3 regions of the Bacillus sp. FDAARGOS_235 genome follow, and region 2 is predicted to be linked to each of the others. Evidence: riboswitches for the same ligand, from Rfam matches in the RefSeq annotation. Region 2 holds a riboswitch; each other region holds the start of a gene.
What was found. A riboswitch is a leader RNA that binds a small molecule or an ion and turns the genes downstream of it on or off. The one in region 2 is predicted to bind magnesium.
Positions count from the first base shown of each region.

Region 1: linked by a shared signal. The riboswitch ahead of A6J74_RS08870 (P-type ATPase actuator domain-containing protein) and the one ahead of A6J74_RS07480 (FtsW/RodA/SpoVE family cell cycle protein) in region 2 are both predicted to bind magnesium.
Region 3: linked by a shared signal. The riboswitch ahead of mgtA (magnesium-translocating P-type ATPase) and the one ahead of A6J74_RS07480 (FtsW/RodA/SpoVE family cell cycle protein) in region 2 are both predicted to bind magnesium.

Region 1 covers NZ_CP020437.2:1,418,712-1,424,059, forward strand. The annotation lists gene A6J74_RS08855 (DUF7507 domain-containing protein) at 1-539, shown strand, start outside; gene A6J74_RS08860 (FbpB family small basic protein) at 607-747, opposite strand; gene A6J74_RS08865 (5'-3' exonuclease) at 1,077-1,943, opposite strand; gene A6J74_RS08870 (P-type ATPase actuator domain-containing protein) at 2,076-2,801, opposite strand; M-box (ykoK) riboswitch at 3,146-3,311, opposite strand; gene A6J74_RS08875 (DUF350 domain-containing protein) at 3,473-3,859, opposite strand; gene A6J74_RS08880 (glutathionylspermidine synthase family protein) at 3,856-5,091, opposite strand; gene A6J74_RS08885 (hypothetical protein) at 5,095-5,348, opposite strand, start outside.
Region 2 covers NZ_CP020437.2:1,144,179-1,149,526, reverse strand. The annotation lists gene A6J74_RS07485 (helix-turn-helix domain-containing protein) at 1-266, opposite strand, end outside; gene A6J74_RS07480 (FtsW/RodA/SpoVE family cell cycle protein) at 1,130-2,257, opposite strand; M-box (ykoK) riboswitch at 2,445-2,621, opposite strand; M-box (ykoK) riboswitch at 3,144-3,311, shown strand; gene mgtE (magnesium transporter) at 3,589-4,917, shown strand; gene A6J74_RS07470 (phosphodiester glycosidase family protein) at 5,078-5,348, shown strand, end outside.
Region 3 covers NZ_CP020437.2:4,165,112-4,170,459, forward strand. The annotation lists gene mgtA (magnesium-translocating P-type ATPase) at 1-2,233, opposite strand, end outside; M-box (ykoK) riboswitch at 2,566-2,733, opposite strand; gene A6J74_RS23810 (DUF3932 family protein) at 2,929-3,180, opposite strand; gene rnz (ribonuclease Z) at 3,370-4,293, shown strand; gene A6J74_RS30510 (hypothetical protein) at 4,986-5,120, shown strand; gene sdaAB (L-serine ammonia-lyase, iron-sulfur-dependent subunit beta) at 5,169-5,348, shown strand, end outside.

The DNA of each region.
Region 1 (5,348 bases), 270 kb from region 2:
TTGTTCGTATACCAGTTCAATTTGCAACTGCAACAGTCACGAAAAATGCTTCCGTCAGCTCAGCTTATTTAAATCAATATTTTGATTACACGGTGCGTATTACGAACACTTCCGAGATTTCACTTTCAAATATCTCGTTACAAGACACCATTCCAGCAGGTTTACAATTTATAAACGGCACTGTCTTCATTAATGGGGAACGCTCGCCATTAGCGAACCCGAATATCGGTTTCCTAGTCGCTACTAATTTGGAACCGAACGAAACAATTATCGTGTTATTCACAGTACAAGTGATAAGTCCACCTATTCATAATGAATTTAAAAACACAGCAAACGTTTCTTTACAACTTCAAATCTCGCCTACCGATCCACCAATTACAGTAACCGTTACAAGTAACGAAAACATCGTCACCTTTATTCCAGAAAATCCAGATGACACACTACCAAATTTTAATTGTTTCTTTGACGGTGAACGTTTCATACGCATTACTCCTCGAAATATACGAAATTACTTTTGGACTTGGATTTGGTGGCGTTAATCAAAAAAGAAAAAGCTTGTAGTTCGGATAATATCCAAACTACAAGCTTTTTTCATAAACAAAATTATCAATTGCTAGCAGCACTATATGCTACATGTCGTTTCTCAATCCGTTCTTCAATTTCTTTCATATTCTCTTTATTAGTTAGTAGGGATTGTTTATTTTCTATTAATAATTGTTTAAAGGATTTTCTCACTTTTTTTCGCATGTTTATTTTCCTCCTTGGGGGATGGTTTATATAAAAGATAACTTGAAACTTTAATCAATGAAAGGATGTACCCTCACTAATTATTAGCCTACATCAATCGGGCCTTTACAGGGAGTTACTCTTCCATCATCACTCTTTATTCAGCGATAATATTGATATAGAAGTCCCACCGCCCGTTAATGCGGGATAAGGATTTATCTGTGTAGACTTATAATAATTGATTGTTGTGAAATCCATTTGAACTTCACATGAAAATTCCGTTTATTTTCTGACAACTTTGTGAACAAAAAAAGAAAGACCGATTCATTCTAAATCGGTCTTTCTAGTATTTATAACATGTTTATTAACATTTCAGGTCTTCCCCAATTCATTTCGTTACATACAAAGCGTAGTTTTTCTTCGTCCATTGTGTGTAACCCTTCTTCTAACGAACATGAAATTGGAACTTCACAATGAATTTGCGCTAATTGTAAAGAGATATTTAAATTCTCTAAATCACTTTCAATTTTTGTACGCTGCGCTTTCGTTAATGATGCTATATTTTCTAGTACTGCCGATACTGTGCCGTATTCTTGAATAAGCTTATACGCTGTTTTTTCACCAATACCTTTTACGCCTGGATAGTTATCACTCGTATCTCCCATGAAAGCTTTCGCATGGACAATTTGCCAAGGTTCTACACCTTTCTCTTCCATGATTTTTTCCGGTGTGTAATACTCGTAATTTCCAATTCCTTTACGAAGAAGCATAACTGTAACATTCGTATCAACAAGTTGAAGTAAATCTGTATCACCTGTCAAAACATAAACTTCTGCTTCATTGCAATATTGTTTTGCAAGCGTACCAATACAATCATCCGCTTCATAACCTTTCATGCCTATTACAGGCATAGATAATTTCGCAGTCATTTCTTGCACTAAATCAAATTGCGGAATTAATTCTTCTGGCGGTGCTGCACGATTTGCTTTATAATTCGAGAAAGATTCCGTTCTAAATGTCGTACTTCCCATATCCCAGCACGTTACAATGTGCGTTGGTTCGATTGCTTGTGTTGCTGTTAATAAATGCTTCATATAACCATGAATCCCGTTCGTCGGGGTACCATCTTGTCGTTTCATAAATTGTCCGTAGACACTTGTTGCGTAAAAAGCACGAAATAATAGTGCCATACCATCAACTAATAATACTTTTTTCATAATTCCTCTCCTACTAACAAAAAATAATAACCTCACGTTATCACGTAAGGTTATATAAATAGATTACCATTCTACGTTTTTTCAACTTTGTCTATTATACATTGTTTTTATATATTTAGCATCATTAACACATTAAGACGTTCTACTGCAACAAGTATGAAGTATTCCTGAATACGTATTTTTACCTGTTGAAACAACTACAGCCTTTGCATTTCCACCAATAATATTAGTACCTTTAAAACATACATTTTCAAGTTCAAGTGGATTATAGTCTTTCATCCGTTTTAATGGAATAAATCTTTTACGTTCAAGGTGGTAGCAACTTTCAAATTTCTCAACATTTGCATCGTTCCCTGTCAACACAGATTCATTTACCAATAAATCATTTGCATAAATGATACGTACATCTGCCGGTACTATATCACCTTCTGAAAGAAAAATCATATCTCCTGGTACAAGTTCTTGTACTGGTAACTTCATCATTTTCAGTTCGTTATTTAGCCCTGTACTACTAGCACATTCTACTCTAGACACAGTAATTGTTTCACATTGCAATTGATCACGCACATGTTGTTTTGAAAAACCTGGAATCATTCCACTTAACTTCATTATTACTTCTGCAATACGCGCTCTTTTTGAAGTCAATTCATTTCGACCGTATACTTGAATACGTTTTTGCGCCTCTTTCATAGATAATCCGTCTCTTGTTGTTTTAAAATACGCAAATACAGATTTTACATCTCTTGTTGCAATTTCAATTAATAAATCTTTATTTTTTTGAAGCATTGTTTGTTCTTTCATTGATTTTTTACTTTGTTTATATGACGTGTTACCCACAGTTTTGTTTACATATAACATATTATCGTCTCCTCCTTTACAACATAGGAAGAAACGCTTTGTTTCTCAATTTATCCACTTTACCGTGAAAGTGTCTAGCGCTTAATTATGTATATAAACGCTACATTATGATAAATATAGAGGGAGGAACAAGTCGTTTCCTGCCTACATCATATATTTTTGATTTGAAGTATATGGGTAACGGAACCGAGTCAGAATTTGACATGCTCCTCACCTCCTCGTTTATTTTTATAGTTTATATTATGAAATGACTCATAGATTGGTAACAAAAAAGACCCTTACTCATAAGAGAGCAAAGGTCATTGCATACACAAATAAACGATTCCTAATATAATTAGAAATCTACGGACCTCTCCCTCGCCGAGTTTTAGCACTGTATAGCATAGGTTCATTACCAGCTACGTTAAGAAAAACCTTAATTCGATCATTCCTGTTGACCCATTGGCGTCTCTCGACATTTTTGGGCAGTAGCATTTCTCTATACAGGAGCCTCACCTAACAGAGACTTATTTTAATTACATAGAAAATGTTACTCTTATTTAAAATAGATGTCAACACTTTGTATGGAAACTTTTCCTTATTACAGAAAAGCCCTCTCTGTTGTTAGCCTATTTTCTCATATATAGTACAAGTTAGCGAACGAAAAAAACTTACGTATAAAACGTAAGTTTTTAGTAAGTTACACAACCAGCAATTACAATACCAATTGAAAGTGATAAAAACATAAGAAACAGGCCGACTGCTTGATTATCTTCTTCAAGGCTTTTATTTATATTAAAGCGTGGTGTAAGCCACTCAGCTAAATAATAAACAATAATTTGGGCCAAAATACCAACCGCTCCCCACGAAACCATATCCAAAAGTGAAATGGAATTAGCGGCCGTTGAATATAAAACGATAGCTAGCCCGAGTACCCTTCCTCCAAGTACATAACTGACCGCTTTGTTACCCTGAGCCATTAACTTAAATTCTTTCACTTTCGTTGTCACTTCCATAAGGAACAAACCTATACATAAAAGTGCGAGTGATACTGCTAAATATAGTAAAAAATTAATCATTTATTTTCCCCCTTCTTAATACCTACTGGTAAATAATAAGATTCATTTCCTGTAATCTTTTCCCCAGCACGTATACCGATACTGCTCGCTTTTCCAGCGATTAAAAACGCCCCAAACACATACGATAGTTTCTCCACTCCTTTTTCAGTTTCCAAACATACAACTGGAAGCTCTATATACTTTTGAAATATCGGCAATGACGTTTTATATGTTTCATGTGCATTTCGAATCATAATATTCGTGTCTTTATCGCGAATTGTAATTGTGTCACCTTCCCTACCAAACGAAGGTTTTTGAACGAAAGAACCTTTTCCTAAAAATAAATCTGGTTCTAAATATGTAGGTAGCATATATTCTTTAACCCACTGTTGTTCCTCATTTGTATAAAAAGCCCCTTCTTCTGCTAATCCCCAAATAAGACACTGAATTGATTTTGGCTGAAGTAAAAAGGCAGACAAAGGATTTATAATAAAGAGATTTCCGTCTTTTACAAGTTGCAGCAGTTCCACACCTACCAAATCTCCTGTTTCAGGATCTTGATCCTCAATTAAATCTTCTATCGGATACGTTTGGCGATATAAAACATCAATCTTCGCCCCATCTTTATCAACTAGAGCATCTTTCGTAATTCTAAGTTCTGACATTGGCACTACTTTATTTTCAACATGGCATAACTGACTTAAATACATAGTCGTATTCCAATCCTCAATATGTTCATGATGTGCTGTAAAAACAACATTTGGATTGTCTAATCCCTTTGTCGCTTCCATTACAGCTTTCGTAACACCAGAAGATAGTAATCGTTCTTGATCCGAGTTTGGATCATCATAACCTAGGTTTTCACAAACTTTTCCATTCATTTGAAAGCATTCCATAATAAAAGTTGGTGTATCACTATTAAACTCAAGCATTTTAATTTGGTTATCAACCGTTATAACGAAATCAAATCGTGAAATAACAGATTCAGGAAATAATCCTATCATTCTAATGAATGATAAGCTCGCAGGAGGAAAACCAAGCTCAAGAAGCTGTTCGTCACTTAAATTTCGCAAAAGTCTAGCAGTCTTAAAAAATATTTTACCCATTCGTTCAGTCGCTAAGTGTAATTGTTCCAAAGTCTGATTTGTTATAGAAAAAACATGAAACAAACTATATTCACATTCATATAAATCCGACCAAAAATTCGGATATTTTAAATAAAATTCTTTTCGATCCCTTATGTATTGCGACATATTTTAGCCTCCAAATCCTCCCTTTGAACCGCTTCCAATTCCACCTTTAAATTCAGCAGACGATTGATACGATTTAAACGCCGATGAATTTTTAAAAGTGGATTTATTTTGATAGTATCGCCCACCATAGAAATAATGCCCACGATAACCTGAACTACTATCATCACACTGCCATACCCCAAGTTCATCATCCCAATCCCAATCAGAACAACTATTATCATTCGGTTTTGGGGGAAGATCTTGTGCGCAACCAAATA
Region 2 (5,348 bases):
CACCCCATTTCCTTTGCAATATCTGGATAATTTACTCCTTGATTATATAAAATTATTGCTTGTTTGCACTTTTCATCCCATGTTTCTTCTATCGATTTTACTTTTGTCGATCTCTTTCTAAATTCTTTTTTACCCAGCGTAATAAGTTTTTTTCCTATGTCGCATTGTTCAATACAATACTGTTCTACATCCGTTTGATATTTACAATTTTTACAATATTCATCCTGCAAACGTATTATTTTTACTTTTTTCGCGACCGCTCTCATATCGTATTCACTCCGATTTGATTTATATATATCATAATTTTACGAGCGTACTCTTGCAATTTACGTTAATCTCACAATTAATTCCAGTAAAAGCTCTACCAATAGTCTTATTCCCTGTCCTTTCTTAGCAAAATTTCCTGTTGGCAAATATCATTCCACTTTAATTTCCTAAAGGGTAATTTTATTTAGAATTGTTAACTTGGAACTGATAAATATCCAAAAATGAATGCATTAATAATTCTGTATTCCTAGAAGAATGATAGTAGCCATCACTATCTTTGAAATGGAATAAATTACTAGTGCAATAACTAAATGAAAGGAAAATAAATCCAAACAACAGGTTTTATTTGCTTTTGTAGGCATTCTAACAATAGGAGGTGTTTCGTCTGTTACAGGTTGCCCGCCAATCTGTAGTAAAGCTTTACTTAAATGTTTTCTCTTGAAAACTGTATTTTAAATGTACTCTATACGTAAATTGATTCATTTTTTGCATCCGTATTCTTTGCTTCGTGTATCTTTTGCCTTGTCTTTAATGCTTTATATTTTCAATGATTGCTTTTTCTTTTGATTTAATAATTTCTATCTGATATATATTACTATTAATTTCCTAATATTTTTATGCTTATCTATATAATAAAAAGAATTTTAAGAATTGAGACCAGCCAATTATATATATATTTTCTCAGCCATTATGAATGCTTCATCCCTTGCCACGGATTTTTACAATGTTATATTTTTTTTACTGTGTTTATTTTATTGTTTAGCAATAATTCTAATGAAAAAACAACAGATTGATTTACGGAATCAGTCTGTCCAAAACGAGAAAGAATTCATCCATTAAAAATAGAATCTTATATTGATAATTATATATTATGATTATCAAACTTAATTTTATTGAAAATTGAAATATTAAGTAGTATTCCTATTGCTATTAAATTAACCATTAAAGAACTTCCACCAAAACTTACAAATGGAAATGGGGTACCCGTAAGAGGAAGTATTCCCGTAATACCGCCTAAATTAACAACAGATTGCATACCAATCATACAGCCTATACCAATTGCTATAAAACTTCCAAAGGGATCTTCACATAGCTGTGCAATTTTTAGTGAGCGAAGAACTATAGCTAATACTCCGGTCATTATAATGAATACACCAATAAATCCTAATTCTTCAGAAACGATTGCCATTATAAAATCAGTATGTGGTTCTGGGAGATAACCAGTTTTTTGAATGCTATTTCCGAATCCACGTCCAATAATTCCTCCTGAGCCAATGGCAATAAAAGAATTTACAAGCTGATATCCATTCCCTTGTGCATCAACAAAGGGATTGAGAATCGTAGTAATACGTGTCTTTTGAACTTCTGACAAACTAAATTGAATCAAAAAATATAAAATAGGTAACCAAAAAATAGAACCGAGTATAGTTCTTTTAATTAATAGATTTATATTTATTCCCGAGCAAAGAAATATGCTACAACCTATACCTAATATTAAAAGAGCAGATCCTAAGTTTGGCTGTTTATAGATTAGGAAAAAAATTGTAGCTAAAAAAAATAAAAGTTTTCCGCCCCCAAACCAAGTTTGTTTAACTGGTCCTTGTCGCAATGCAAAAAAACGGGCTGTTACAAGTATTGTTCCTAATTTAAGAAATTCAGCTGGCTGTATTCCAAAGATCCAAGATTGAGCATTATTTACGACCTTTCCTTTCCATAAAACCATAATTAACAAAAAAATTCCCCCAATCATAATACAGGTTGAGACTATTCGTTTTTTCCATATTTCATATGGGAGAATAGCACAAACTATTAGCCCAATTGTTCCTAAAAATAGCTTTGTTAATTGAGAATCGACAAAGTGCCTACTGTTATAGCCGTAATGTTGAACAGCTACAATGGAGCTCGCGCTATACATCATGATAATACCTAAAGTACATGTTATGAATAGAGGGAGGAGCAATAGATAATCGAGTTTTAATATTTTTTTCATTTTTATATCCTCCTGATTTACATTAACACTTAATATTACATTTGCTAATGAATAGAATCTTGTTCTCACCAATTAATAAATAGTATTTTTGTTTTGAGAGATCCTATCGCTTACACCCTGTTTTCTTACGTAAAAATCCCCCTAGTTACATACTAGGGGGATTTCAAAATGGCATGACTAAATAAAGCTTTTCTCCCCCTAGTAGAGCTTTGGCACTATACAACGTAAAGTAATGGAAATTCATTACTTAGCTATCTTAAGAAGAGCCTTAATCCGACAATTCCTGTTCTACCCATTGGCGTCTTTCGACATTTTTGGGCAATAGCCTGTGTTTGTATAGGAGCCTCACCTAACAGGTTTAGCAATATAAATTTTATGTGTTAGTTTCGTGTAGCCAGCATAAATACTTTTTTTTTGCTTGTCAAGTAAACGTATTGCTAACTTTATATTCTTTATTGCTTTATAAATCTTTGAGAAATGATTTGAGAAATTGTATTTAATTGTCTCATATAGATACATATTTGCGATTTGGAATGTATAATTTGATTAAGTAGTTTAACCATATAAATTTGATAAACAGTAAAGAAGATTTTAATCATAAAATAAGATTTTTTGAAGAATGTTCTTTTGAAGTACGGTATGATTAATGATGCAACTTCTGCTATAAAGTTACAAATTAATTATAAACAATAAGTTTCTTATACGAAATTTCATATGTTTTATAACTTTTTTTCGAACTAATTGTATTTAAATTTTATATCTTTTAAGCAGAATTTCAAATTTGTAATAGAATCTAATTACATTTCTCTAAAAAAGAATTTTTTATGAATCAAATCGAAAGTTAGTTGACAAATATTAAATTCTGGTTTAAATTTTGAAGTAATTCAATAATCTTTGTTAGGTGAGGCTCCTGTATAGAGAAACGCTGCTGCCCAAAAATGTCGAGAGACGCCAATGGGTCAACAGGAACGGTCGGATTAAGGCCCTTTTTAATGTAGCTGGTTATAAAAACCTATGCTATACAGTGCTAAAACTCAACGAGGGAGTGGTATACGATTTGATAGAAAGACACCTCTGGGATTTTTGCAGAGCTGTCTTAATAATCATTTATTTGTATTGTAAAAAAACCTTTACTCCTTTTTGAGTAAGGTTTTTTTTGTTTAATGTTATTTATTTTTATCTTGTCTATATTCAAAAAGGAGGTAGTTCTAAATAATAAATTGATTGCAATGTAACTATTAATGCTCTAATCAAAATTTAGACAGGTAAAATAATACAAAACCACTCATGAAACTCTAGAGTCTCCCTTAGCAATATGAGGAGGAGTTAACATGAAGAAATTATTAAATGAATTACTTGTAACCCAAAATGATTTGGATGCAGATAAAGTTTTACGTCATCCGTCGTATGATGTTGCGCAAGAAATAAAACGGTTTTCAATTGAAGATCAAGTCATATTACTAGATAAGATTCCTGTATTAAAAAGCTCAAAAATTCTTCAACATTTGAGTATAGAAGAAAAATATAATATCTTAATTCACTTATCTGAAAACAAAGCTAAAAAATTACTAAATTTACAACCGATTGATGAAACAGTAGATCTACTTCTAGCGGTTCATCCGGAAAAACAAGCTCAATTAATGGCGTATCTAAATAAAATTACAAAACATAATGTAAAAAAGTTAATGGCTTTCAAACCTGAAACGGCAGGAAGTCTTGTCACAAGTGATTATGTTGCAGTTAGAGGGAATTGGTCAGTAAAAATGACATTGAAGTACATTAGGGAACATTCTGAAAATGTAGAATCAATTTCTTATATTTATGTTCTTGATAGTCATGGTTATCTTAAGGGAATCGTTTCCATACATGAATTATTACTAGCAGCAGATGAAGAGATATTATCTAATATCATGATTCGAGAGGTGATTTCAGTACCTGCTGAGGTTGATCAGCAAGAAGTTGTAAAAAAGCTACTGAATTATAATTTAGCAGCAATACCCGTAACAACAGCAAATAATGAAATGATTGGTATTATAACATTTGATGACGTAATGAATGTTATGGAAGCAGAGGCTACAGAAGATATCCAAAAGTTAGGTGGAAGTGAACCATTAAATCAATCTTACTTTGAATCTAGTATTTGGAGCATTTTCTTTAAACGCCTACCATGGTTATTGCTTCTTTTTGTTGCTGAGGCATATACAGGTACAGTACTAAAGTATTTTGAAGACGAAATTGAAACAGTAGTTGCCCTTGCTTTCTTTGTTCCATTATTAGTAGGTACTGGAGGGAATACAGGAACACAGGTTGTAGCAACAATTACTCGTGCAATCGGTATTGGAGAGGTGAAATTTAAAGACATTTTCCGTGTAATGAAAAAGGAATTTGCAATTGGTATGCTTCTCGGACTTGCACTTGGGGTAGCTGGGCTCATTCGTGCTTATATGTTAGGGGTTGGAACAGAAGTTGCACAAGTTGTAGCAATCACTTTATTATTTATTGTTATTTGGGCTTCGCTTGTCGCAGCTGTTTTACCTTTAATTTTGAGAAAATTTAAATTAGATCCTGCAGTCGTTTCTGGTCCATTTATTACAACATTTGTTGACGGAACAGGATTAGTAATATATTTCTTGGTTGCAAAAACGTTATTAAATTTGTAAATATACACTGAAATAAATACGAAATGTAGAATAAGTATTTTGCCTTGCTTGCTAAGACATAGTGGGGAACTCGGGAATAAGGAGAACAAACACTTTTGTCTTTAGGTAAATAATATTTTAAAGGATTCATTGAATGTAATTAATGCCGGAGGATAAAACTATGAAACATCTAAGAAAAATCTTCAAACGAATTTTGCTCCTTCTTTCTATTTTCATGCTTATTGGCATAGGAATATTATTTGGTACTAACTATGGCCGAGATTTTCGTGTAACAATTGCTGGGAGTATACTAACTTCTCAGCATCCACAATATGCGAAATATACATTCCTATCCCAAAAGGAACTAGATAAATTACAAGATAGAATTAATCATCCAAAATGGTTAAATAGTGATGAGAATATTTATAAAAAAATAGCAGGAAAAAGATTAG
Region 3 (5,348 bases), 2.3 Mb from region 2:
ACAGCTGTGAAATATCGTAAAGCAAGTTTTGAATTAAAAGGTGAATGGCAAGCATCGGTAAAAAGGGAATGAAAGCACTGGCCACTAACACACTAAATACATTTCCAAAGTTAGAGCTAGCCGTCATTTTAATATATTTTAAAATATTTCCGAACGTAGTGCGTCCTTCTAAAATACCCGCTTCTAATATAGTTAAACTTTTTTCAAGTAGAATAATATCGGAAGACTCTTTTGCGATATCAGTTGCAGTATCAACAGATATTCCAACGTCAGCATCACGTAATGCTACGGCATCGTTAATACCATCCCCCATATAACCTACTGTATGACCGTTCCCTTGTAAGGCACGAATAATGCGAGATTTTTGCATTGGATTTATTTTTGCGAACACTGTTGTTTCTTCGGCTAGTTTTGCTAATGCTTTATCTGGTAAAGAATCGATCTCGTAGCCAAGGATAGGCTCACCAATATCCAATCCAACTTCTTTACAAACTTTTTTTGTAACAATTTCATTATCACCAGTTAAAATTTTTACTTGTACACCATGTTTCTGTAATGCTTGAATAGCAACAGATGCAGATGGTTTCGGTGGATCTAAAAAGCCAATATATCCAGCGAGAATCATATTAGTTTCATCTTTTACCGCGTACTCTTTATCATTTATTTTTCTATTTTTTTTATAAGCTACAGCAATTACACGCATACCTTCGCCATTCAATGTCTCACTTAGTTGTTTGACATTTGAGCGCATTTCCTCGGTAAGTTGAACAATCTTTCCGTTTGATTCAGTGTAGTTACAAATGGATAAAATTTCTTCCACGGCACCTTTACAAACCATTGTATGTTCACCTGAGATGTCTTTGACGATGACGGACATGCGACGGCGGGCAAAATCAAATGGAATTTCATCTAGTTTTTGAAACGTTGAAGGGTCGAACATTTGTTTTTCTTCTGTATGCTCAATAACAGCTTTATCTATTAAATTTTTCAATCCAGTTTGATAGAAGCTATTTAAATATGCAAACTGTAATACACGATTGCATGGATTACCAGTAGGATCTAAATGTCTAACAAGAACAACTTTATCCTCTGTCAATGTCCCAGTTTTATCTGTACAAAGAATGTTCATCGCGCCTAAGTTTTGAATAGAATTTAGCTGTTTTACAATAACTTTTTGCTTAGACATGTTCACAGCACCTTTAGCTAAATTAGCAGTTACAATCATTGGTAACATTTCAGGTGTAAGACCAACTGCAATAGCGATAGCGAAGAAGAAAGCTTCTTGCCAATCACCTTTTGTGAATCCATTAATGAGAAGGACAATGGGCGCCATAATAAGCATGAATGTAATTAAGAGCCAGCTTACTTTGTTTACACCTTTATCAAAGCTTGTTTCTGCGCGCTTCCCGATTACTTTATTCGCTAAAGAGCCGAAATACGTATCGGTACTTGTTGAAACGACAACAGCTTTTGCGCTACCACTTACAATATTCGTACCCATAAAGCAAAGGTTTTCCATATCGAGTGGATTGAAATTTTTTTTCATATTTTTTGGTAAGATATGCTTGTTTTCTGTATGGTAGCAGTTTTCGTATTTTTCTACAGGAAGTGCTTCCCCGGTTAATGAAGACTGATTAACAAATAAATCTTTAGCCGATAAAATACGCACATCAGCTGGAACGATGTCACCGGCTGAAAGTGAAATAATATCGCCAGGTACAAGTTCTTCAATTGGAATTTCTATTGTATAATTTCGATTTAAATTCGTTACGTTTTTTGTTTCGTGTACAAATCCATCTATTCTAAAGACGCTCGCGGTTGTTCGAACCATCGCCTTTAATTTATCCGCGGCTTTTTGAGAGCGGAATTCTTGTAAAAAGCGAATCGCTGAACTTAGAAGTACCATTACAGATACGACAATTGTTCCTTGCATGTCATCTGTGAAAAAAGAGAGCGCTCCAAGAGCTAATAAAACAAAAATAAATGGATTTTTAAATGCCAGCAGAAATTGAATGTACCACGGCAATGTTTTATTATGAGCAATTTCGTTCGGACCATATAAAGAAAGTCTACGGGACGCTTCTTGTTTAGAGAGTCCATTTTCTGTAGTTTCTAGAAGTTTTAATGCAGAGTTTATATCTTGTGTTGCAACTTCCACTAATACTTTGTTATTTGTTTGCATGCTATCTTGATCGTAAGCATGCTTTGTTTCTTGTCTTTGAAAATTAAACATCGGTAGTTCCTCCTCTGGCATGAAGGAGGAAACAAACTGTTACTCGACTATTTAAAATTAGGAGGAACAGCTTCTTTCCTACCTACATGATGAAATATTAACGTAAAACATATGGGTATCTGGGCCGAATCATCACTTGCCACTGTTCCTCACCTCCGTCCAATTTAATAGTTTCTGAATATGCTATGTTTGTTTCATAGTCAGGTGCATAAAGACATAAAAAAGACCTTTACTCACAACGAGTAAAGGTCTGAATTCACAGTTAAAAAACGTCCACACGAAAGCCTGTTAGTAAACATAGCTAAAAACAGTTTTTGTGTATGACAAAATACATGCACCTCTCCCTCGTTGAGTTTTAGCACTGTATAGCATAGGTACTGAAACCAGCTACGTTAAAAAAGGCCTTCATTCCGACCTTTCCTGTTGACCCATTGGCGTCTCTCGACATTTTTGGGCAGCAGCGTTTCTCTATACAGGAGCCTCACCTAACAGAGACCATATTCAATTACATGTTGAATGTTAGCACTGTAAAATCGTAGTGTCAATATCTTTTTAATCTGTTTTTTTGAAAAATCAAATAGATTTATGAAGGGTATATAGTATGAAATAAGTTGTATTTTTTGAGAATAAGTTGGAAAAATAAAAAATAATGAATATAAATAAAAAGCACTCATTACAGTGCTTTTTATAATAGATTATGAGATTGTAGGATTTTCAAAAATAACAATTTCTGAGTTATTTGTTGTTGAAACGCGTTGTGCGTAATATGTTAAAGCTGAAGAAATATATGTTGGTAATGTCTCATTTGTATGTGATGTTGTATATTCATGGATTAATTCTTTTAAAGTCGTCCATTCTAATTGTGCTGGGTGATCAGACACGAAAGAACTTACCCAGCGATCAAATGAAGATGAAAAATCAGTTTGTAAACGAAATACTTCTTTCATAATAAAACGCTCCCTTAAAATGTAGTACAATCATTTTACCACAAAACACGAACGATAGCTAAATTTTTTGAGTATAACGTTCGTGTTATATAGTTGTCTAGATGATTGGTTATGTAAATTCAATTTGCCATTTGAAATAACATTCCGTAAGATGAAAGATAGATTATATAAAGAGCTGGAGGAAAGAAAGTGGAATTTGTATTTTTAGGAACTGGTGCAGGTGTTCCTTCAAAAGGAAGGAATGTTTCAGCAATTGCTTTGCAGTTGTTAGAAGAACGAGGACAGACTTGGTTATTTGACTGTGGCGAGGCGACGCAACATCAAATACTACATACGTCTGTACGTCCACGCCGCATTGAGAAAATATTTATTACGCATTTACATGGCGATCATATTTTTGGATTGCCGGGTTTATTGGGTAGCCGTTCGTTTCAAGGTGGAACAACAAAATTAACAGTGTACGGACCAAAAGGAATTAAACAATTTATTGAAGTGGCATTATCAGTAAGTACGACACATGTGAAATATCCACTTGAAATCGTTGAGATAACAGAAGAAGGTACTGTGTTTGAAGATAATGAGTTTTATGTAGAAACGAAAAAATTGTCACATGGCATTGAATGTTTTGGATATCGTATTGTAGAGAAAGATATACAAGGTGTTCTTTTAGTCGATAAATTGCTCGAAATGGGAGTGAAACCAGGGCCAATCTTTAAGCGTTTAAAAGATGGAGAAGTAGTTGAATTAGAGAATGGTACGATACTAAATGGAAAAGATTTTATCGGTCCGCCTCAAAAGGGAAGAATTATTACCATTTTAGGTGATACACGATATTGCGAAGCGAGTAGAGAGCTAGCACAAAATGCTGATGTACTTGTTCATGAAGCAACTTTTGCGGCAGACGATGAACAACAAGCGCATGATTATTTTCATTCCACATCTAAGCAAGCTGCGAGCATTGCACTTCATGCAAATGCGAAACGATTAATATTAACTCACATTAGTTCTCGTTATCAAGGAGATACATATAAGGAATTATTGAAAGAGGCACGAGAGTTATTTCCTAATACAGAAATAGCGACAGATTTAAAATCATTTCCAGTAGAAAAATAATGATTTTTGAAAAAATGGTAACATTAGGTTACCATTTTTTTATGTCTAAAAAATTTTAAAAATAAAACTGTTATTATTTTATACTTAAACTTGGATGATACAGAAACTTAGAATGGTTTGAATATATAGGATAAAAATACGTAATAATGATTATTTAGAAAAACTGTTATATAAGTCAGATGACATACAAGTAATACAAATAGCAGAAAGGGACTTTTATTCAGAACTTTTAAAATTCAACAAAAGTAAGCGTTTTATAAAAAACAAGCTATAATGAGGGCAGATTACAATTTATTATAAGTCACATGCATATTAGTCATTGTCGTAACAAGTGAAGTTGACTAAAACATGAGAGAGTAATATGGAGATTATAATAGGAAAGATATCATTATTTGTACTAAGTCTTTTTTACTTTTTAGCTAAACGGTATGATTAGCTAGTGTAGCTGTTGCAAGTGGTTTAGTAGAAGCTTTTTTAATAATAAGTTGGTGGGGATTTAATTGGTATACCACTCTTTAAAAGAGTTCAGAACATCAGCAGGTAGTCTAGGTTGAGTAGCGGGTGCAAATTTAGTTGTATTAACAATGGTTATATCACCTGTTTATGCTATGCTTGCAATGGCTTCTGTGTTAAACTTTGGATTGCTACCAGGATTTATTGCTGGTTATCTTATATCGTTTTAAATGAAAGTAATGCTATATTTCTTATGTATTATGGTATCTGGTATTATTTCAGGATATTGGTTCATTTTATTCAAAAACTATCCAATTCGTACAGCGGAACAAATTCGTGGTAGAACTGGAACAGCAACAAATGTGGCAGCTTAATAAAATAGTAGAATAAATTTTTTTCATAGAGGTTTAGGGGGAGTTATGATGAAGTACCGCTCAGTGTTTGATATTATTGGTCCGGTTATGATTGGTCCATCAAGTTCACATACAGCAGGCGCGGCAAGAATGGGGCAAGTTGCTCGTCAGCTGTTTCGTCATGAGCCAGAGAGAGTTAGCATTTCATTATATGGTTCATTTGCAAAAACATACCGTGGTCACGGTACG